DNA from 4 places in the Salmonella sp. HY31 genome. Region 3 is predicted to be linked to each of the others. Evidence: predicted binding sites of a transcription regulator. Region 3 holds the regulator's gene; each other region holds the start of a gene.
What was found. The regulator Fur, encoded in region 3, represses iron uptake genes when iron is present. The targets are predictions, from matches to a motif close to ATAATAATGAGAACNACTATCAA.

Region 1: ACE15A_RS06265 (Nramp family divalent metal transporter) is a predicted target of Fur. The motif match lies at 3,177-3,199, and genes of this name have one in related genera.
Region 2: sodA (superoxide dismutase [Mn]) is a predicted target of Fur. The motif match lies at 2,682-2,704, and genes of this name have one in related genera.
Region 4: sufA (Fe-S cluster assembly scaffold SufA) is a predicted target of Fur. The motif match lies at 3,606-3,628, and genes of this name have one in related genera.

The regions. Positions count from the first base shown of each region.
Region 1 covers NZ_CP170479.1:1,340,363-1,346,201, forward strand. Annotated here, with positions in the region: gene ACE15A_RS06255 (sensor domain-containing phosphodiesterase) at 1-1,646, shown strand, start outside; gene nupC (nucleoside permease NupC) at 1,702-2,904, opposite strand; gene ACE15A_RS06265 (Nramp family divalent metal transporter) at 3,247-4,488, shown strand; gene ypeC (DUF2502 domain-containing protein YpeC) at 4,550-4,876, opposite strand; gene mgrA (L-glyceraldehyde 3-phosphate reductase) at 4,990-5,839, opposite strand, start outside.
Region 2 covers NZ_CP170479.1:4,620,214-4,626,052, reverse strand. Annotated here, with positions in the region: gene rhaS (HTH-type transcriptional activator RhaS) at 1-457, shown strand, start outside; gene rhaR (HTH-type transcriptional activator RhaR) at 611-1,459, shown strand; gene rhaT (L-rhamnose/proton symporter RhaT) at 1,456-2,490, opposite strand; gene sodA (superoxide dismutase [Mn]) at 2,777-3,397, shown strand; gene yiiM (6-hydroxyaminopurine reductase) at 3,467-4,138, shown strand; gene cpxA (envelope stress sensor histidine kinase CpxA) at 4,230-5,603, opposite strand; gene cpxR (envelope stress response regulator transcription factor CpxR) at 5,600-5,839, opposite strand, start outside.
Region 3 covers NZ_CP170479.1:3,302,768-3,308,606, reverse strand. Annotated here, with positions in the region: gene tcuA (FAD-dependent tricarballylate dehydrogenase TcuA) at 1-1,282, opposite strand, end outside; gene tcuR (tricarballylate utilization LysR family transcriptional regulator TcuR) at 1,380-2,306, opposite strand; gene fur (ferric iron uptake transcriptional regulator) at 2,423-2,875, opposite strand; gene fldA (flavodoxin FldA) at 3,157-3,687, opposite strand; gene ybfE (LexA regulated protein) at 3,838-4,131, opposite strand; gene ybfF (esterase) at 4,265-5,035, opposite strand; gene seqA (replication initiation negative regulator SeqA) at 5,220-5,762, shown strand; gene pgm (phosphoglucomutase (alpha-D-glucose-1,6-bisphosphate-dependent)) at 5,787-5,839, shown strand, end outside.
Region 4 covers NZ_CP170479.1:2,060,342-2,066,180, forward strand. Annotated here, with positions in the region: gene ACE15A_RS09690 (FAD-binding and (Fe-S)-binding domain-containing protein) at 1-913, shown strand, start outside; gene menI (1,4-dihydroxy-2-naphthoyl-CoA hydrolase) at 910-1,320, shown strand; gene ACE15A_RS09700 (YdiH family protein) at 1,419-1,607, shown strand; gene ACE15A_RS09705 (L-cystine transporter) at 1,895-3,241, opposite strand; gene sufA (Fe-S cluster assembly scaffold SufA) at 3,668-4,036, shown strand; gene sufB (Fe-S cluster assembly protein SufB) at 4,045-5,532, shown strand; gene sufC (Fe-S cluster assembly ATPase SufC) at 5,549-5,839, shown strand, end outside.

The sequences.
Region 1 (5,839 bases), 2.0 Mb from region 3:
TTTTCTATTATCCGCTGCGGATGATAGTCAGTCCGCACTATATTCGTATTTTCTGGCGGAGGGATGTCGCTCCTTATCTCGCCAAAGAAAAACGCTTGTTTACGCTTCTCTGGTTTGCAACTCTGGCGACGCTATTAGCGGTGCTGTGTACGCCTTTCGAGACAAAGTATATTGCTGGCTATCTGGTGCCAGTCCTGTTCATTGGATTTACCCTCGGCGTGGGGAAAATCAGTTATGCGCTATTGAATTTTAGCTGGGCTATCACTGCGCTATTCCTGCTTAGCTACAACCGCAATTTTCTGCAGGGCGTAGGATCAGAATATTCGCTGGCATTTATTCTTTCGGTTCTCATTTCTTTTAGTATTTGTTTGTTATACATGGAGCGGATTAACCAGCGCAGCGAATGGTTGAATCGACAATGGCACTCGCAGGCATTGACCGATCCGTTGACGCAACTGCCGAACCTGCGTGCGCTGGAGCAGTTTCTTTTACAGGATGCCGGGCAAAGCGTGTGTTATTTACGCATGGAAAACCTGGAATTTCTGAGCCGCCATTACGGTATGCTGATGCGCGTTCATTGCGAACGCGAGGTGTTTCGCGCGTTGCAGCCGCTGCTGCTGGAAAAGGAGAAAATTTTCCATCTGCCGGGCAGTGAGTTATTGCTGGTACTGACGGGACCGGAAACTGAAGCCCGCCTGCAATATATGCTCAATGTGCTTAATAATCGCAAAATTTACTGGAACAATACCGGCCTGGAAATGGAATACGGCGCATCGTGGGGAACATTCGATGGTCGCCAGGAAACCTTACAACCGTTGTTAGGACAGCTAAGCTGGCTGGCGGAGCAATCCTGTTCGCATCGTCGGGTGCTTGCACTGACCCATAGTATTGAAGCCGCTTCCGGTCAGACGACGGAACGGGTGCTGCGGTTGCAGAAAATCCGTCAGGCGCTGGAGCGCGGCGCGCTTGTTTTGTATGCTCAGCCTATCCGCGACGCGCAGGGAAAAGGGTATGACGAGATTCTGACGCGGCTCAGATGCGACGACGGTATCATGATGCCGAATCAGTTTATTCCGCTTATCGCCCAGTTTAACCTGAGCGTGCGGTTTGATATGCAGGTGATGGAAGCGCTTCTGCAATGGCTGTCCACGCATCCGTCGGCGGAGCAGGGAGCGCGTTTCTCAGTTAATCTGATGCCGCTGACGCTGCTGCAAAAAGAGACGGCGCCGCGCATTATTCAGTGCTTTAAACGCTATGGCGTCCCGCCTGCTTCGGTCATCATCGAAATTACTGAAGAACAGGCCTTCTCTCATTCCGAAATCAGTATGCACAATATCAACCAACTGCGTAAGTTTGGCCTAAAAATCGCAATTGATGATTTCGGCACCGGTTATGCAAACTATGAACGGCTAAAACGCCTCAAGGCGGACATCATTAAAATCGACGGTTGTTTCGTAAAAGATATTCTGACGGACTCCCTGGATGCGATGATCGTGAAATCAATTACTGATTTAGCGAAAGCGAAATCGTTGAGCGTCGTGGCTGAGTTTGTTGAAACGCCTGCGCAGCGCGATCTGCTATTGCGGCTTGGTGTACACAGTTTGCAGGGATATCTGATTGGCCGCCCGCGCCCGTTAGGCAAATAAGCGGCATAAAAAAACCGGGGATAGCTCCCCGGTTTCTGAATTAAAAAGCTAAAGCTTACAGTACCAGCGCCGCGATAGAGGCGGACAGTACGCTCACCAGCGTAGAACCGTAAACCAGTTTCAGACCAAAACGGGAAACCACGTTGCCTTGCTCTTCGTTCAGGCCTTTAATCGCGCCCGCGATAATACCGATGGAAGAGAAGTTCGCGAAGGATACCAGGAAGACAGAGATAATGCCTTCAGCGCGCGGAGAGAGGGTGGAGGCGATTTTTTGCAGATCCATCATCGCCACGAATTCGTTGGAAACCAGTTTGGTCGCCATGATACTTCCTACCTGCAGCGCTTCACTGGAAGGTACGCCCATCACCCACGCGACCGGGTAGAAGATGTAGCCCAGAATGCCCTGGAAGGAGATGCTATAGCCGAACCAACCGGTAACCGTTGCGAACAGCGCGTTCAGCGCCGCGATCAGCGCGATAAAGCCGATCAGCATCGCTGCGACGATAATCGCCACTTTAAAACCTGCCAGAATGTACTCGCCCAGCATTTCGAAGAAACTTTGGCCTTCATGCAGGTTCGACATCTGAATATTTTCTTCGCTGGCATCCACGCGGTACGGGTTGATCAGCGACAGAACGATAAAGGTGCTGAACATGTTCAGAACCAGCGCAGCGACCACATATTTAGGGTCCAGCATCGTCATGTACGCGCCCACAATAGACATGGAAACGGTAGACATTGCGGTCGCCGCCATGGTGTACATGCGGTTACGGGACATTTTGCTGAGGATATCTTTATAAGCGATAAAGTTCTCGGACTGGCCCAGGATCAGCGAGCTGACGGCGTTAAAAGACTCCAGTTTGCCCATACCGTTTACTTTGGACAACAGGAAACCAATAGCGCGGATGACCACTGGCAGAACGCGGATATGCTGGAGAATACCGATCAACGCGGAAATAAAGACGATCGGGCACAATACTTTCAGGAAGAAAAACGCCAAACCTTGATCGTTCATACTGCCGAAGACGAAGTTTGTCCCTTCGTTGGCAAATCCGAGCAGTTTTTCAAACATCTCGGAGAAACCTTTTACGAAGCCAAGGCCAACATCAGAGTTCAGGAAGAACCAGGCCAGTAACACTTCGATAACGAGTAACTGAATGACGTAACGAATGCGAATCTTTTTACGGTCGCTGCTAACCAGCAGTGCGAGTACCGCAACAACGGCAAGCGCCAGGACAAAATGAAGGACGCGGTCCATATTTGCTCCAAATATGAGGCAGGTTTAATTTTCGTGCACATTCTATGCAACAGCCGTAAAGAAAACGAGATCCAACACACACTATAATAAGGACCTGTGACGAGATTCAAAATTAGTGATCTGTAATACACTTTTACTGTGCTGAATATGAAAATGAAAAGTTATATCAGTGTGCTAATCTTGTAATGTTAAGCCAAAGTGTTCTGATACAGGTCGTCATCGTATCGGTCTATCGTTTCACACTATCAAAGTAATCACCCGTACCCATTGAAATGCACTTGATAATCATTATCAATAAACATAGCATGAAACATAGCAAAGGCTATGTTTTTGAGGCAAAAGATGACTGACAATCGCGTAGAGAATAGCAGCGGACGGGCGGCGCGCAAGCTAAGGCTCGCATTAATGGGACCTGCGTTCATTGCCGCGATTGGTTATATCGATCCCGGTAACTTCGCGACCAATATTCAGGCTGGCGCCAGCTTTGGCTATCAGCTACTCTGGGTGGTGGTTTGGGCGAACCTGATGGCAATGCTGATTCAAATCCTCTCGGCAAAGCTCGGGATTGCCACGGGCAAGAATCTGGCGGAGCAAATTCGCGACCATTATCCGCGCCCGGTGGTCTGGTTTTACTGGGTGCAGGCGGAAATCATCGCGATGGCCACCGATTTAGCTGAGTTTATCGGCGCGGCAATTGGTTTTAAGCTGATCCTGGGCGTCTCTTTATTACAGGGCGCGGTATTGACGGGTATCGCGACGTTTCTGATTTTAATGTTACAGCGCCGCGGTCAAAAACCGCTTGAAAAAGTCATCGGCGGTTTACTGCTTTTTGTCGCCGCCGCTTACATAGTGGAGCTGTTTTTCTCTCAGCCTGATATGGCGCAGCTCGGCAAAGAAATGGTTATCCCGGCGCTACCGAATTCGGAAGCCGTATTCTTAGCCGCCGGCGTGCTTGGCGCGACGATTATGCCGCACGTGATTTATTTGCACTCTTCATTAACGCAGCATCTGCATGGCGGAACGCGGCAACAGCGATATTCAGCAACGAAATGGGATGTTGCTATAGCCATGACGATTGCCGGTTTTGTCAATCTGGCAATGATGGCAACCGCCGCTGCGGCGTTTCATTTTAGCGGGCACACCGGCATCGCCGATCTCGATCAGGCATACCTGACGCTGGAACCGTTGCTTAGCCATGTGGCGGCAACGGTGTTTGGTCTTAGTCTGGTAGCGGCAGGGCTTTCTTCCACCGTGGTAGGAACTCTGGCGGGGCAGGTGGTGATGCAAGGGTTTGTCCGTTTTCACATTCCGCTGTGGGTACGGCGTTTTATTACCATGCTGCCCTCATTTATTGTGATTTTGATGGGGCTTGACCCTACCCGAATTCTGGTGATGAGCCAGGTGCTGCTGAGTTTTGGTATTGCGCTGGCGCTGGTGCCGCTACTGATTTTCACCAGTAACCCCACGCTAATGGGCGAGCTGGTGAATACGCGGCGGGTAAAACAGATTGGCTGGATGATTGTCGTGCTGGTCGTCGCCCTGAATATCTGGTTGCTGGTTGGAACGGTGATGGGCTTGTCATAGGAGATCAAAAGATAGCAGGCCCGATGCGTTGGCGTCATCGGGCTGTCATTCAGCAGGAGGCTTAGTGGTGATGCTTGTGACCCCGGCCTCGCCCGCGATGATCGTCGCGATCGCGCCAGCCTTCCCGATAACCGCGTTCATACGCTTTACGCTTATCCCAGCCGCGATGATAGCCGTTGTCATGGCGCCACCAGCGATTTTTACGCCATTCATAATGGTTGTGCCAGTAATCCCGGTCGCGCCAGCGACCGCCGTCCCAGTAGTTACCGTAATCATCGCGATCGCCAATTTGTAATTTTATTGAGGGCAACAGGGTGATTTCGCCCGCATTCGCGGCAAGCGGTGTAAAAGCCAACAAGGCTGCCGCCAGAATCAGTGACCTGAACATACTTTCTCTCCTTCACGATCGAGCCGTAGCCGGCCTGTTAATGCAATATTACGAAGCAGTAAAGCTTTGTTTCATCGCCTTAACTCTTAAATCATGAAGGAGAGCATTTTTTGCTAAAGTCGCGTGTTCAGGATAGCGTCAATTTCTGCACATTCCGTTGCTGAAAAACGGCGATTTGCCAGCATTCCTACGGCATCTTCGATTTGTGACGGTTTGCTGGCGCCAATCAGCACCGAGGTAACGTTATCGTTACGCAGTACCCAGGCGAGCGCCATCTGAGACAATTTTTGGCCCCGTCGCGCAGCCAGTTCATTCAACTGGCGAACTTTTTCCAGCTTGTCGGCGGTAATCTGTTCTGGTTTAAGGAAACGGCTTCCGCTCGCCGCGCGGGAATCTTCCGGAATGCCATTCAGATAACGGTCAGTGAGCTGTCCGCCCGCCAGCGGCGAGAACGCAATACTGCCGACGCCCTTTTCCTGTAACAGCGCCAGTAATCCGTCCTCCACCCAACGCTCAAAAAGCGAATATTTAGGTTGATGAATCAGGCAAGGCGTGCCGAGATCCTCGAGAATATCGATAGCTTGTCTCGCCAGATCGGCAGGATAGTTAGAGATCCCCACGTACAACGCTTTGCCCTGGCGGACAAGGTGATCCAACGCTTTCATCGTCTCTTTAAGCGGCGTTTCGGGATCGGGGCGATGGTGATAAAAGATATCGACATACTCCAGCCCCATACGTTTCAGGCTTTGATCGAGGCTGGCGATAAGATACTTCCGTGAGCCCCAGTCACCATAAGGGCCATCCCACATGGTGTAGCCCGCTTTGGTGGAGATGACCAATTCATCGCGCCACGGTAAAAAATCTTCCTGCAGAATGCGGCCAAAATTACATTCTGCGGAGCCCGGCGGCGGGCCATAATTATTGGCGAGATCAAAATGGGTAATGCCCAGATCGAACGCACGT
Region 2 (5,839 bases), 1.3 Mb from region 3:
GGTCGGATTGATGGAGCGCGCCGGAGACGGCATGGATGCGCCTGCCGTGGCGAATCGCGAAATTTTGTTTATGCAACTACTGGTATTGTTACGCCGCAGTAGCCTGATGGAAGGCGCGACCGATAACGACGCCAAACTTAACCAACTGATGGCATGGCTGGAAGACCATTTTGCGGAGGAGGTCTGCTGGGAGGCGGTAGCTGAACAGTTTTCGCTGTCGCTACGTACGCTGCATCGTCAGCTTAAGCAGCATACCGGGCTGACGCCGCAACGTTACCTTAATCGCCTGCGTTTGATCAAAGCCCGGCATTTATTGCGCCATAGCGATCATAGCGTGACAGAAATCGCGTATCGCTGCGGTTTTGGCGACAGTAACCACTTTTCGACTCTGTTTCGCCGCGAATTTAACTGGTCGCCGCGGGATATCCGTCAGGGACGCGATGCGATACTCCAGTAACGCAAACGCTATCAACGTTTTTCGTCGCCAATGTGCTGATAATTATACCCTTTAATGCCGGATGGCGGCTGCGCCTTACCTGGCCTACGGCGGCGAGCGGTAGACAGGATAAGCGTAGCGCCAACCGGCAAGCATTCAACGTGAGGTGCTGCGGTGGCAAATCAGTTAATCCTTTTGAAAAAAGATTTTTTTACTGATGAGCAGCAGGCCGTTACGGTTGCCGATCGCTATCCACAGGATGTTTTTGCGGAACATACGCATGAGTTTTGTGAACTGGTGATGGTCTGGCGGGGCAACGGCCTACACGTTCTTAATGACCGTCCATATAGAATTACCCGCGGCGATCTGTTTTACATTCGTGCTGAAGACAAACACTCCTATACCTCCGTTAACGATCTGGTGCTGCAAAATATCATTTACTGCCCGGAGCGTTTGAAACTCAATGTAAACTGGCAGGCGATGATTCCCGGCTTTCAGGGAGCGCAGTGGCATCCTCACTGGCGGCTGGGCAGTATGGGAATGAATCAGGCGCGGCAGGTCATTAACCAGCTTGAACATGAGAATAATGGACGCGATCCGCTGGCGAATGAGATGGCGGAATTGCTGTTTGGTCAACTGGTGATGACGTTAAAACGGCATCGCTACGCGACCGACGATCTTCCGGCAACCTCCAGAGAAACCCTGTTGGATAAATTAATTACCGCTTTGGCTAATAGCCTTGAGCGTCCCTTTGCGTTGGATGCGTTTTGCCAGCAGGAACAATGCAGCGAACGGGTGCTGCGGCAGCAGTTTCGCGCCCAAACCGGGATGACGATTAACCAATACTTACGCCAGATCCGTATCTGCCACGCGCAGTATCTGCTTCAGCATAGCCCGCTGATGGTTAGCGAGATTTCGATGCAGTGCGGTTTTGAAGATAGTAACTATTTTTCAGTGGTGTTCACGCGGGAAACCGGGATGACGCCGAGCCAGTGGCGTCATCTCAGTAATCAAAGCGATTAGCTGGCCATGCCTAAACCGACAATATTCGCCGCGATAATAATTACCACGCAGCCGAGGCTTAAGACGCCAACGGGACGGCGACCAGCATTTTTCCACTCTTTTAGCACCAGACCGACCAGCCCCCCGCACAGCACATAGAAGCTCATGTGCAGCATCCAGCTCATGTAGTCATATTGCGCCGGAATGCGCGCGTGACCCCAGGCATAGAAAAAGAACTGTAAATACCACATCAGACCGCCAAGCGCGGACAGCAGAATATTGCTGATAATCAACGGCCTTGCCAGCGAGAAGTCGGCTTTTATCGACAGATTTTGTACTTTTGCCAGGCGGATAAAACAGAAACCGAGGTTAACCAGCGCGCCGCCGCCCATAATCACTACGTAACTCGGCAGCGCGGCATAGAGCGGGTCAACGCCAAGCGCGGCAGCGGCCTCATGCATCGGTTTAGCCGCGTTCATGGCAAAGGACATCCCCGCCGAGAAAATACCGCACATTACTGCCAGCAGAAGCCCTTTCTTCAGATTGAACTCCTCTGCTTTAATGCCCATTTTGCGTTCTTTTAACTGTCCGGCGCGCGTCACAATTCCGACGCCGATCAGCGCGACAAAAACGCCAAGTAGCGTCATGCGTCCCCCTTCGGTATGGATTAACACCTCGACGTTACCGTTGATGACAGGCGTCATCAGCGTGCCGACGATAAGCGTAATGCCGATAGCGATGCCGATACCCATCGACATCCCGAGATAACGCATGGTCAGACCGTAGTTAATATTGCCGATGCCCCACATGGCGCCGAACAGAAAAACCGGTAAAAGGGTGGAGAGGTTAAATTGTCCATAATAGGCCCAGAAATCGGGCAGTAAGAGGGCGCTAATTGTCCACGGCAGAATAAGCCAGGAGACAATGCCGCCCACTGACCACATGGTTTCCCATGACCACTGTTTCACTTGCTTGAACGGGGCATAGAAGCAGGCTGCACTGGCCGCACCTATCAAATGCCAGAAAATACCCATCGTAATCGCGTTACTCATCACTTAATCCTCGTCGTTTTTATCGTCTTGTTACTGCTGCGATGAGACGAGTGTAAAAAGTGCGCAGATGATTAACCTTTCGCCAGTTGCCGTCGTTCCGATCTTCCTGGCAATCATCAGGATAAGTGGGTGATTTGGCTCACATCTTAGGCAATGTTATGAAAAATTATATCCTTACGAAAAGTACGGCATTGATAATCATTTTCAATATCATTTAATTAACTATAATGAACCAACTGCTTACGCGGCGTTAACACCCGGCCGCTCGACAATACTGGAGAGGAATATGAGTTATACACTGCCATCCCTGCCGTACGCTTATGATGCACTGGAACCGCATTTCGATAAGCAGACGATGGAGATTCACCACACCAAACACCACCAGACTTATGTGAATAACGCCAATGCGGCGCTGGAAAGTCTGCCGGAATTCGCTAACTTGTCTGCTGAAGAGCTGATCACCAAACTGGATCAACTACCCGCGGACAAAAAAACCGTACTGCGCAACAACGCGGGCGGTCACGCTAACCACAGCCTGTTCTGGAAGGGGCTGAAAAAAGGCACCACTCTGCAGGGCGATCTGAAAGCGGCGATCGAGCGTGATTTCGGATCTGTTGAGAAATTCAAAGAAGAGTTTGAAAAAGCGGCCGCCAGCCGTTTTGGTTCTGGCTGGGCGTGGCTGGTGCTGAAAGGCGATAAACTGGCTGTTGTTTCTACCGCTAACCAGGACTCTCCGCTGATGGGCGAAGCCATTTCCGGCGCATCCGGTTTCCCGATCCTGGGTCTGGACGTCTGGGAACACGCTTACTATCTGAAATTCCAGAACCGTCGTCCGGACTATATCAAAGAGTTCTGGAACGTAGTGAACTGGGATGAAGCGGCTGCACGCTTCGCTGCGAAAAAATAAAGTTGCATTGAAGCCCGTGAGAAGCGAGTCTGATGACTCGCTTTTTTTGTATCTGCATAAGGAGTCGCGATGCATTATCCGGTTGAGGTATTCACAGGCAAAATTCAGGATTACGCGGGAAGCCGCCCCAGCGCTATCGCGAAAGTGCAGGTCGATGGCGAACTCATGCTGACGGAGCTGGGTCTGGAAGGTGATGAGCAGGCGGAGAAAAAAATTCACGGCGGTCCCGACCGCGCGCTGTGCCACTATCCGCGCGAGCATTATCGTTACTGGGCGCAGGAGTTTCCGGAACTGGCGGAACGGTTTGTCGCCCCGGCGTTTGGCGAGAACCTTTCCACCGACGGTCTGACCGAGCAAAATGTTTATATCGGCGACATTTTTCGCTGGGGAGAGGCGCTCATTCAGGTAACGCAGCCGCGTTCGCCGTGCTTTAAGCTCAATTACCATTTTGCGATTAGCGACATGGCAAGCCAGATGCAAAACGTGGGTAAAACCGGCTGGCTCTACAGCGTGATAGCGCCAGGCAAGGTAGCGACAGATGCGCCGCTGGCGCTGGTTTCCCGCGTGAGCGATGTCAGCGTGCAGGAGGCGATCGCCATTGCCTGGCATATGCCGTTTGACGATGAGCAGTATCACCGGTTGCTGTCGGCGGCGGGATTATCGAAAAGCTGGACCCGAACCATGCAAAAGCGTCGCCTGAGCGGCAAGATTGAAAATCAGTCACGACGTTTGCAGGGCTGATGTGATGCCCGGTGGCGTTGCGCTTACCGGGCCTACGAGTTCCGTAGGCCGGATAAGGCGCTTACGCCGCCATCCGGCGCCACAGCGTTAATTACGAACGTTTATATAGCGGCAGCCAGATCACTAACCGCAATCCCCCCAGCGGGCTGTCATCCGCTTTCACCCAGCCGCGATGCTGTTGAATGGCGGTTTCGACAATCGCCAGACCCAGGCCGGTACCGCCGGATTCACGGTCGCGCGCCTCATCGGTGCGATAGAAGGGACGGAAGATCTGCTCTCTGTCTTCAGGGCTGACGCCCGGTCCGTCGTCATCGACCGTGATCGTAATACCGTCTTTATCCACCGAGAAGCCGACTTCAATCTTCGTGTGTGAATAGCGCAGCGCATTACGGACAATATTTTCCAGCGCGCTTTCCAGCGCGTTCGGGTTACCATAGAGCGGCCACGGCCCCGGCGGATAATTTACCGTTAACGACTTGCCCATCTGTTCGGCTTCAAAGGCAGCGTTATCCAGCACTTCGCCCCATAGCTGATTAGCTTTCATCGTTTCACTGACCAGCGCGTTTTTCTGTTGGTTACGCGACATCACCAGCAGGTCGTTGATCATGCTGTCCAGACGTTGCGCTTCGGTCTCAATACGCTCCAGCTCTTTGCTTTCGCCGCTACGACGACGCAGCAGCGCGGTACCCAGTTGCAGGCGCGTAAGGGGCGTTCGCAGCTCGTGGGAGATGTCTGACAGCAAACGCTGCTGCGAGGTCATCATCCGTTCCAGCGCCGTCACCATCTGGTTAAAACTGGCGCCAGCGGCGAGGAACTCCTGCGGACCAGCCTCCAGCTCCGGGTGCTGACGCAGGTTGCCTTGCGCCACTTCATCAGCCGCGTTTTTCAACTTACGCGCCGGTTTTGCCAGACTCCACGCCAGCCATAGCAAGAGCGGCGAACTGACCAGCATCGTGACAATCAGCAACAGGAGCGGGCGGTCAAACAGCAGATTAATAAAATCGGATTGTGAACTGCTGGCCGGTCGAATCAGGTAAAGCTGGTAATTGTCTTCTCCATCGCGAACGGAGAATGGCCCGACCATCTCTACGCGGCCATATTTTTTCTTCTGCGGATGATCGGCGTTATCCGCCTGACCAATGAAGTTACGAATGATCTGCATTTCGCTGCGTTCAGCGCCGATCACGCGTCCTTCAGAGGTCACCAGTAATAACCGCTGTCCAGGCGGTGCCCACTTGTCGATCGCGCGGAACAGGCGACGCCACCACATCAGGTCGTTGGGCGGATCGTTCGCAAGTTCAGCTTCTACATGTTGCTCTATCATCAATCCCTGGCGCTGTTCGCTGTCCATCAGCTCGGTCATCTGGCGTGAATCGAGCTTGGGCAACATCAGTACCAGCATTAGCACCAGCGCCAGCGTCAACCAGAAGATGGCGAAGATGCGCGCGGTTAAACTTCCTATCATGAAGCGGAAACCATCAGATAGCCGCGACCACGCAATGTTTTAAACCACGGATGACCGTCTTTGCGTTCCGGCAGTTTGCGGCGCAGGTTAGAAATATGCATATCAATGGCACGATCGAACGGTGTCAGGCGCTTACCCAGCACTTCCTGACTTAAATGTTCACGGGAAACCACCTGGCCGAGGTGTTGCGCCAGCAAATAGAGCAGGGTGAATTCCGTACCGGTCAGTTCCAGCGT
Region 3 (5,839 bases):
TTCCTGCCATCATCTCGCCGGCAACAAACAGGTTGCGGCTTGGATGACCGGCAAAATGTACGGCGGCACGTTCATTGACTTTCAGGCCCAGGTAGGTAAAAGTGATTCCGGGTCGCAGCGCATAACCGTAGTAGGGCGGTGCATCAAGTGGGCGCGCCCAGTGGGTTTTCGCCGGCGTCAGGTTTTTGGTGGCGCAGTTATCAAGCAAGGTATGATCAAAATGACCGGGTTGGCAGGCCTGGTTATACTGCGTGACGGTGCGGGTAAATTTTTCCGCGTCCAGCCCCAACTGGCAGGCCAATTCAGCCAGCGTATTGGCCTGCGCGCCAGGAAAAACCGGCGGCATAAAGTGGCCGATGGCTTTGCTGTCAATAATCGAATAGCCAATTTGTCCTGGCTGTTGGGCAACCAGACGCCCCCAAATGGCGTAACGCTTCGGCCAGAAATCTTCGCCTTCATCATAAAAACGTTCGGCGTCGCGATTCACGACAATACCCAGCGATACGCAATCAACGCGAGTACAAATACCGCCGTCGTACAGCGGCGCCCTGGCATCAATCGCTACGCAGTGCGACTGGGACGGATCGCCAATGATATCCGCGCCGGCATCCATCATAAATTTGAGCAATACGCCCTGGTTAAAACGCGTGCCACGAATCAGAAAATTATCCGCGGGCCATTCGCCGCGCGCGTTTTCTCCCCAGGCCTTCCGCAGCCATTCACGATTTGATTCGAAACCGCCAGCCGCCAGTACGCAGGCTTTGGCAGTAATACGTTCGTTGCCCGCCAGCGCTGCTACGAATTCGCCGTCATGAAGTTCAAGCGCATGAACCGGCGTGTTATAACGAATCTGCACGCCCAGCCGTTCGGCGCTACGGTAATAGGCATTGACGAGCGCTTTCCCACCGCCCATAAAAAATGCATTAGTGCGCGCGACGTGGAGCGCCCCCGATAGCGGCGGTTGAAAGTTAACGCCATGTTTGCGCATCCAGTCGCGGCATTGCGAAGAGGTGCGAATGACCAACCGCGCCAGCGCTTCGTTGGTGTTGCCGTCGGTGACGCGCCACAGATCCTGCCAGAACTCCTCTTCAGGATAGCGTTCCACCAGCACATCCTGCGGCGCATCATGCATACAACGCAGGTTTCGTGTATGCTGAGAGTTTCCGCCGCGCCATTCCCGCGGGGCAGCCTCCAGCAGCAGAACCGATGCGCCCGCTTCCCGTGCGGTCAGGGCGGCGCATAATGCGGCATTGCCTCCGCCTATCACCAGTACATCAACCATCTTATGCTCCCGTACCATTTAACTATTTGTTAAATTTGTAATTAAAATGTATACGGATAAATAAGCGGCGCGCTATCAGGTAGCGCTAAACAGGGGTTTAGTAAGCGTAAAGGGTAGCACCTGGCCATTCGCCGGCGTCGACTAACTGACGCATGACTTTGGTGAGTACCACTCTGGCGGCAAGACCGGCGGGCGTCAGCTCATCATCCGACAGGCTGACTAAAAAGTTGGGGCGGCTGAGTATCGGATTATGGACGCCGATCACGCGTAGCGCGTCGTTATCCAGATGAGAAATCGCCGCGCCGGGCTGTAACGTGGCGCCAAGGCCGTCGCGCACGGCGCGCATCAACAACGCCAGGCCGTCAATTTCCGCAACGATCTCAACGTTAAGCGCATGTTCCTGGCATACAGCGTCCAGCCTGCCGCGCAGTCCGTGTCCCTGGCTCGGCATAATGAGCGGAATGTCTGCCAGTTGTTCAGGCGTGATCGGGTTATCAGGAAGCGCCGCCAGCAGGGCATGGGAGCCAATCAGAAAAAGCTGTTCTTCAAGGATCGGTCTGGCGCTCCAGCGCAGGATTTTATCTTTTTGAAAGACAACGGCTAAATCAATCTGGCGGGTATTAATCATTCTTTCAAGATTACCGGACAAGCTTTCCACCACATGCAGTCGGACATCGGCATAGTTTTCCTGCATGGCATGGATAAAAGGTATACCCAGTATGGAGGCGGTACTGGGGGCCATTCCTACGCTCACATGACCGGAAAGACGTGCTTCTCTTGCGGCGAGAATCGCGTCGTCGGCATGACGCAGGGCGAGTTGTGCCTGTGAATAAAAGGCCAGCCCGGCGTTGGTCGGCGTTACGCCGCGCGAGGTGCGCTGCAACAGACGGATGGCAAGCTCGTTTTCCAGACGGGACATCTGCTGGCTTAAGGCTGAAACGCCAATATCAAGATCCTGCGCGGCGCTACCCATACTGCCGGTTTCAATAATACGCACGAAATAGCGTAACTGGCGAAGCTCCATTCCTGCTCTCCTGAGATGCGATAGCGGTTTTTTTACATTAAATCAACATCAAGCAGCAGGAAAGAGGAGGATATAAAAAAGCCAACCGGGCGGTTGGCTCTTCGAAAGATTTATACTTATTTGGTCGCGTCATCGTGCGCGTGCTCGTCTTCGCGGCAGTCGCCTTCAGCGCAGTGGCCGTAAAGATAGAGGCTGTGATTAGTTAAACGAATACCGTGTCTCGCCGCAATTTCACGCTGGCGCGCTTCAATAGAATCATCACTAAATTCAATCACTTTTCCGCAGTCAAGGCAGATAAGATGATCGTGATGATGCTGTTGCGTCAGTTCAAAAACGGATTTACCGCCTTCAAAATTATGGCGGGTCACGATACCGGCATCGTCAAACTGGTTCAGCACACGGTACACGGTTGCCAGACCGATTTCTTCACCCATGTCGATCAGGCGTTTGTATAAATCTTCCGCACTGACGTGATGGTTATCTGGTTCCTGAAGAACTTCCAGAATTTTTAAACGAGGAAGCGTTACTTTCAGGCCAGCCTTCTTTAATGCGGTATTGTTGTCAGTCATGCGGAATCTGTCCTGTTGCTAAACGATTCACTTCATTAGAGAAGTGGCAGAAATTGCACTCAAGATAATGCGTATCATTATAGGACTGCCATGCCGAAATGAAAACCGCAAGTCTCTCGCAGATGTTAATAAAACTGTGGTTTTGCCTGCAAATTCTGGCGCCACCTGATTACACCCGGACATTGTACAGGGATGGGTGTGAAAGTTACAAATTTGTAGCAATTATTTTGATTGGTCTTGTCTATTGATGCGGCGCAGACGTAATGCTGCGCCGCATAAGATTAGGCGTTGAGGATGTCGTCGAGGTGCAATTCAGCCGAAATTTGCTTGACCCATTTTTCAACACGCTCGGCGGTCAGTTCAGGCTGACGGTCTTCGTCAATCGCCAGGCCGACAAAATGATCGTCATCAGCCAGACCCTTAGAGGCTTCAAAATGATAGCCTGCGGTTGGCCAGTGACCCACAATCGTGGCGCCGCGCGGCTCAATAATGTCGCGAATAGTGCCCAGCGCATCACAGAAGTATTCCGCGTAGTCTTCCTGATCGCCACAGCCAAACAGCGCCACCAGCTTACCGTTAAAGTCAATCTCTTCGAGAGTCGGGAAGAAGTCATCCCAGTCACATTGTGCTTCGCCATAGTACCAGGTTGGGATGCCCAGCAGCAGAATGTCATACCCTTCCAGGTCTTCTTTACTGCTTTTTGCAATGTCATGCACATCGGCAACGTCTTTACCAAGCTGTTTTTGAATCATTTTTGCGATATTTTCGGTATTACCGGTGTCGCTGCCGAAAAAGATGCCAGTGATTGCCATGAGTAAAATAACCTCTTGAAACTTATTGAAATGGTGGTGGCGAATTGCCCACGGATAAGGGCAATCATAGCAGAACAGGCAGATATGCGGAAACAGCAATCACGCGGGACTGCACGCTCTGCTACACGAAATATGAAACAAAACTTGTTTTCAGACTAAACCCTGGCCGCGCAGCGCCATAAGCTGCTTCATTAACATTTCTTCAATGAGCTCGCTGCGGCTAATGTTGCGCGCTTCGGCCAGTTCATTCAGCGCGTCAACAGCTTGTGCGTTGAGTTTTAATTCGACACGCTTGAGGCCACGAACTTTGTCGCGTTTTAACTGGTTACGCTTATTGATGCGTAACTGTTCATCGCGCGAAAGCGGATTCGTTTTAGGTCGTCCCGGGCGACGCTCGTGCGCGAACAGATCTAATGTCGTACGGTCCGTTTGTTCTTTGGCCATGATTTTGGTGACTTCGGGGGAAACAATCAGCCAGGCTTATGCCCGGATGGATAGCGCGCCATCATACATCAGCGAGGAAGCGACGCCAACGCCCACGCGCGTAATCGCGCACAGGCGATGAGTTTTTAATCAGTTAGCGCTTATCGTGCAGATAACGGCGGATGGCGCGCAGAACCGCCTCTGGTTTTTCGGCATGTACCCAGTGGCCCGCGCCGGCTATCACATGCGCGCGCGCCAAAGGGAATTGCGCCAGCAGCGCGTCGCGGTACGCTTCGGTCACGTACGGCGAGTTACCGCCTGGAATAAACAGCGCCGGATGTTCCCAGGCCGGAATGGTTTTCCAGCCGACGATATGCGGATACTGCTCCCATAATACCGGAACATTAAAACGCCATTCGCCTTCAGCCCAGGATTTTAACAGAAACTGGATCACGCCTTCTTCGTTAAGATGCTGGCGCATAATACCTGCCGCCTGTTGGCGGGATGTAGCGTCGGATTCGCTTACGGCGTTAATGGCCGCGAAAATGCGATCGTGGCGGCGAACGTGATAATCCACGGGGGCGATATCAATCGCGACCAGACGATCGATGCGATCGGGCGCCAGCGCCGTCAGCGCCATTACCGCTTTTCCGCCCATGGAATGACCAATAAAAGTCGCTTTCTCGATCTGCTGCGCGTCAAGCGTATCCAGCAGATCCTGGGCCATTGCCGGATAATCCATGACCGGATCGCGCGGCGATAAACCATGATTGCGCATATCGACCTGAATAATGTTGTGATCGGTCACCAGATCGCGCGCCAGTACGCCGAGGTTGTCCAGGCTGCCAAACAGGCCATGAACGAGAACGATGGGGGAATTATTGTGCAGGTTTTGTGCAGATTGCGCTCGGATATTTAATTTCATGGCAAAGTTCTTTTTTTCGCTCTGTCGGGTTAGGGTATTATGTTGACCATTCTGCCACTGGGCTGCAACCTCTAAGGTTTACTCCGAGTTTTTTTGTCAGCCGGGCTTAACGCTATCCGCTGTTGGGATTTGTTCCTATAATCCCAATGACTTGTATTCAGCAAAGACATCGCACTGGATTAAGATGAAAACGATTGAAGTTGATGATGAACTCTATAGCTATATTGCCAGCCACACCAAGCATATCGGCGAGAGCGCATCCGACATTTTACGGCGTATGTTGAAGTTTTCCGCCACGACACAGCCAACTGCTTCGGCGGCGAAAGGGACGCCTGCGGCGCAACCCGTCGCAGAAGCGAAACCGGCCAATCCGGTAAAAGACAAAGTTCGCGCGATGCGTGAGCTGCTGTTGTCTGACGAATATGCCGAGCAGAAAAAAGCGGTCAATCGCTTTATGCTGATTCTGACTACACTCTATTCACTGGATCACCACGCGTTTGCGGAGGCGACGGAGTCGTTGCATGGCCGCACGCGCGTCTATTTTGCGGCGGATGAACAAACGCTGCTGAAAAATGGGAATCAAACTAAACCTAAGCACGTTCCCGGCACGCCGTATTGGGTGATCACCAACACCAACACCGGCCGTAAATGCAGCATGATCGAACATATCATGCAGTCAATGCAATTCCCGGCGGAATTGATTGAAAAGGTTTGCGGAACAATTTAATCCTTGCATTAGAAGGACCAGGCAATGGCAATCCACAACCGCGCAGGACAACCCGCGCAACAAAGTGATTTGATTAA
Region 4 (5,839 bases), 1.2 Mb from region 3:
GGTCGAGACCTATGCGCCGCTGATGGCGCGTGCGCCAAAGACCTTTAACTTTTTTATTAACCAACCGATGGTTCGTAATCTGGCGAAAAAACATATCGGTATGGTGGACTTACCGCTGCTTTCCGCCCCTTCGTTGCAACAGCAACTGGTGGGCCATCCGTCCGCCAATATGACGCTTGAACAACTGGAGCGCATGAGCGCTGAGCAAAAAGCGAAAACGGTACTGGTGGTTCAGGACCCGTTTACCAGCTACTACGATGCTCGGGTCGTGGCGGATTTTATCCGCCTGGCGGAAAAACTGGGCAGGAGACCGGTATTGTTGCCGTTCTCGCCGAATGGTAAGGCGCAGCATATTAAAGGTTTTCTTAATCGCTTTGCGAAAACGGCGAAAAAAACCTCTGAATTTCTTAATCGGATCGCCGCGTTGGGGATGCCGATGGTGGGCGTCGAACCGGCGCTGGTGCTATGTTATCGCGACGAATACAAACTGGCGCTGGGCGAACAGCGCGGCGATTTTCATGTGTTGCTGGTGAATGAATGGTTGGCGCAGGAAATAAATACAAGACTGTCCGTCAAGGTGAGCGGCGAACCGTGGTACTTTTTTGGCCATTGTACGGAAGTCACGGCTTTACCCGGCGCGCCTGCGCAGTGGGCCGCCATCTTCGCCCATTTTGGCGCGAAGATGGAAAATGTCAGCGTAGGCTGTTGCGGTATGGCGGGTACTTATGGACATGAAGTAACCAATCATCAAAATTCGCTGGGAATTTATGAGCTATCCTGGCATCAGGCGATGCAACGTCTACCGCGAAACCGTTGCCTGGCAACCGGTTATTCCTGCCGAAGCCAGGTCAAACGCATTGAAGGTACGGGCGTGCGTCACCCGTTGCAGGCATTACTGGAGATTATGGGATGATCTGGAAACGAGAAGTGACCCTCGATGCGCTAAATGCGATGGGGGAAGGGAATATGGTTGGCCTGCTTGATATCCACTTTGAGCATATTGGGGATGATACGCTGGAAGCGACAATGCCCGTCGATCATCGCACCAAACAACCGTTCGGCTTGCTGCATGGCGGAGCGTCTGTGGTACTGGCGGAAAGTATCGGTTCGGTCGCAGGCTATCTGTGTACGCAGGGGGAGCAAAAGGTGGTGGGTCTGGAGGTGAATGCCAACCATGTACGGTCGACACGTCAGGGGCGCGTGCGGGGCGTCTGTAAAGCGTTGCATATCGGGGCTCGCCATCAGGTCTGGCAGATAGACATCTTTGATGAACAGGGACGTCTGTGCTGTTCTTCGCGTCTTACTACAGCGATTGTGTGACGTTGTCACCGTAAAAGTGTGATGCATATTGCTTTTGGTCAAAATGTGCGCAGAAAAAGGTGATATACTGTGCACGTTTACACATAAGCGAGGATGATATGTCTACTGATTTAGACCCAACCCAACTGGCGATTGAATTCTTACGCCGTGATAAAACCGAACTTTCTCCCGCGCAGTATCTGAAACGTTTAAAACAGCTGGAGTTAGAGTTTGCCGATCTCCTCACCCTCTCTGCAACCGAACTGAAAGAAGAGATCTATTTCGCCTGGCGGTTGGGCGTGCATTAATAAAGTCTGTGTAGGCCGGATAAGGCGTTCGCCGCCATCCGGCTATGTTGCCAGGCAATCTCACCAGACAATTTCATCTGGTAATATGCAATCCCCTTGATTTTGTTTAAAAAAACACAGATCGCCATTTGTGCTAAAAAGGCGTGCTCTCTTTATGAGATTATTCTTATGCCCCTTCAAGAGCTAAGCCATTAAGAGTGCCGGAGATAAGCGCCGGATGGGGCCGGAACCCTTAAGCCTGTATTGAACAGACTTAAGGGTTTTTCTTTTCCCGGGCGCGCAAAAAACTAAGGTCTATCAATAACCGCTGGCATGTCGTCAGCCGTGTTATTGTTCAAAATACGGTTAGCCAGCACACCTGACATCATCGATCCGTTAACGTTCAGTGCCGTGCGGGCCATATCAACGATAGGTTCGATGGCAATAAAAATACCGACCAGCGCAACGGGAAAATTCAACGTCGACAGGACAATCAGCGCCGCGAACGTACCGCCGCCGCCGACGCCGGCTACGCCAATGGACCCCAGCGCAATAGCGGGCAACATCGCGACCAGAAAATGCAGCGAGAGCGGATCAATGCCGATGGTGGGCGCAATCATCGCCACCATAATAGCCGGATAAATCCCGGCACAGCCATTTTGTCCCATACTGGAGCCAAACGAAGCGGAAATATTGGCAATGGTGCTTTGTACGCCAAATTTTTCCTGAGCGGAAATGGCCAGCGGAATAGAGGCTGCGCTGCTGCGGGAAACAAACGCAAAGGTTAAGACAGGCCAGACCATTCTGAAATAACGTGCTGGATTATTACCGCTGAGGACCAGCAAAATGGCGTGCACGATAAACATCATTAAAATCGCAATATAACAGGCGCCGATAAAACCAAGTAAGCTGGCGAATTGTTCAAGGCGGTATGATGAAAATACGGTAGTCATTAATGCCATGACGCCATAGGGCGTTAATGCAATAACGATACGTACCATCTTCATCACCCAGATCTGAATAGCGTTAATGCCTGCGCTTAATTTCTGACCTTCTTGCGGCGCCTCTTTTTTGACTTTTAACAGGGCGATCCCCGCTATTAGCGTGAAGATAACGATTCCGATAACGGAAACACTTCTGGCCCCCGTAAGATCAAGAAAAATATTCGTCGGGATCAGCGATGTTATCAACTGGGGAATCGACACGGCGGCAGTTTTGTTGACTTCTTCGGTGGTCAATGTTGACGGCATGTGCACAAAAGCGCTGGCGTCAAGTCCCAGTATATGAGCGGTCAGTAATCCGATAAAACCGGCAATCATCACCAGGCATAACATGCACCCGACGATCGTCAGCGACATTTTTCCGATGCCGGCGCTATTTTCCAGTTTATTGATGGCAGAAATAATAGAAATAAAAATTAGCGGTATAGCGACCAGTTTTAACAGGTTGACGTAACCATTGCCGACGATGCTGTACCATTCGATAATAGTTTTAGTGTGATTTGCTGAAATAAAATGCAGGGATAAACCAATAACAGCCCCTAAAAAGATAGCGATAAAAACGCTTTTCGACAGGGAGTCGCTTTTTTGATTAATTCTGAAGATGACCCACGAGAAAACCAAAAAAAGTGCGATATACGCGAGCGTGACAACCATATTTTAAGCCTCTTGCCTCATTCAGCACCTGAAATGCCGGAAAGAGTTAACATAAACCTATAGCCCAAACTGAGTTATAGAACCGTTGCGGATTATAAAGAGTGGAACGCCAGGTATCCATACAAAAAATGGGGTTCTGACCTCGCAGCCCAACAACGTCGACAGCCTATTAATTAAATAGTCATTTTCTATACATCTTTTCGTTTTTGACCTGTCAGAACGGTCAATATCTTTTAACTCATTAAATATCAACATATTAAATGAATTTTTGTCTGTCTTATGGCCTGGCGGACAGGGTCTATGCTTAATAAAAGGCGCTCAATCTGACCGTTTGTCGGAAAGCCCCTGTGGTTAAGGGGTTGAAGTGATAATCATTATCACTAACATGCTGTTATATCCTGGTGATTAAGAACGCGAGGTAACCCTATGGAATTGCATTCAGGAACGTTTAACCCGGAGGACTTCCCCTGGCAAGGGCTGACGTTAACGCCAGCGGCGGCGACGCACATACGTGAACTGGCGGCAAAGCAGCCGGGCATGTTGGGCGTGCGGTTAAGCGTAAAACAGACGGGATGTGCCGGATTCGGCTATGTTCTGGATACCGTTCGGGAACCGGATAAAGACGATCTGGTTTTTGAAGTCGAAGGTGCAAAGCTCTTCGCGCCGTTACAGGCGATGCCTTTTATTGACGGAACAGAAGTGGATTACGTACAGGAAGGGCTGAACCAGTTATTTAAATTTCATAACCCCAAAGCCCAGAATGAATGCGGCTGCGGCGAAAGTTTTGGGGTATAGGCGGTACTATGTCTCGTAATACTGAAGCAACGGAAGAGGTCGGCATCTGGACAGGCGGACGCCTTAATTACAAAGAAGGATTTTTCACGCAATTACCCACTGATGAACTGGCAAAAGGCATCAGCGAAGAGGTGGTGCGTGCGATTTCCGCAAAGCGTAACGAACCTGAGTGGATGCTGGAATTTCGTCTCAATGCCTATAGAGCCTGGCTGGAAATGGATGAACCGCACTGGCTGAAGGCGCACTACGATAAACTGAACTATCAGGACTACAGCTATTACTCTGCGCCATCATGCGGAAACTGCGACGATAGCTGCGTTTCCCAGCCGGGAGCCGTACAGCAAACAGGCGCGAATACTTTTCTGAGTAAAGAGGTTGAAGACGCCTTCGAGCAGCTTGGCGTTCCCGTTCGCGAAGGGAAAGAGGTCGCCGTAGATGCGATTTTTGACTCTGTCTCCGTGGCGACCACATACCGTGAAAAACTGGCGGAGCAGGGCATTATTTTCTGTTCTTTTGGTGAAGCGATACACGATCACCCTGACCTGGTCAGGAAATATCTTGGCACCGTCGTTCCGGGGAACGATAACTTTTTTGCCGCGCTGAATGCGGCGGTCGCTTCCGATGGGACGTTTATCTATGTTCCCAAAGGCGTGCGTTGCCCAATGGAGCTATCCACTTATTTTCGCATTAACGCCGAGAAAACCGGTCAGTTTGAGCGCACGATTCTGGTGGCAGATGAAGGCAGCTATGTGAGTTATATCGAAGGATGCTCCGCGCCCGTACGCGACAGTTATCAACTCCACGCCGCGGTAGTGGAAGTCATCATCCATAAAGACGCTGAAGTAAAATACTCCACCGTACAAAACTGGTTCCCGGGCGACAACAACACGGGCGGCATTCTGAACTTTGTGACCAAGCGTGCGTTGTGCGAAGGGGAAAACAGCAAGATGTCCTGGACTCAGTCGGAAACCGGTTCGGCGATTACCTGGAAATACCCGAGCTGTATTCTGCGCGGTGATAATTCTATCGGCGAGTTCTATTCCGTGGCGCTGACCAGCGGACATCAGCAGGCTGACACCGGCACCAAAATGATCCATATCGGTAAAAACACGCGCTCGACCATTATCTCAAAAGGCATTTCCGCCGGGCACAGCCAGAACAGCTACCGTGGGCTGGTAAAAATTATGCCGACGGCGACCAACGCCCGAAATTTCACACAATGCGACTCCATGTTGATTGGCGCGGACTGCGGCGCGCATACGTTCCCGTATGTTGAATGCCGTAATAACAGCGCGCAGCTAGAGCACGAGGCGACAACATCACGCATCGGTGAAGATCAGCTTTTCTATTGCCTGCAACGCGGCATCAGCGAAGAAGACGCTATTTCGATGATCGTCAACGGTTTCTGTAAAGACGTTTTCTCGGAACTGCCGCTGGAGTTTGCCGTTGAAGCGCAAAAACTGCTGGCGATTAGTCTTGAGCACAGCGTCGGTTAATGATTAAGGAAAACCCATGTTAAGCATCAAAGAGTTACAGGTCAGTGTGGAAGAAAAAGCAATTTTGCGTGGCCTGAATCTGGAGATTCGCCCCGGCGAAGTTCACGCCATTATGGGGCCGAACGGTTCCGGAAAAAGCACGCTCTCCGCTACTCTGGCGGGACGTGAAGATTATGAGGTCACTGGCGGCTCGGTTACGTTCAAAGGTAAAGATCTGCTTGAACTGTCGCCGGAAGAACGGGCGGGCGAAGGGATTTTTATGGCCTTCCAGTACCCGGTAGAAATCCCCGGCGTCAGTAACCAGTTT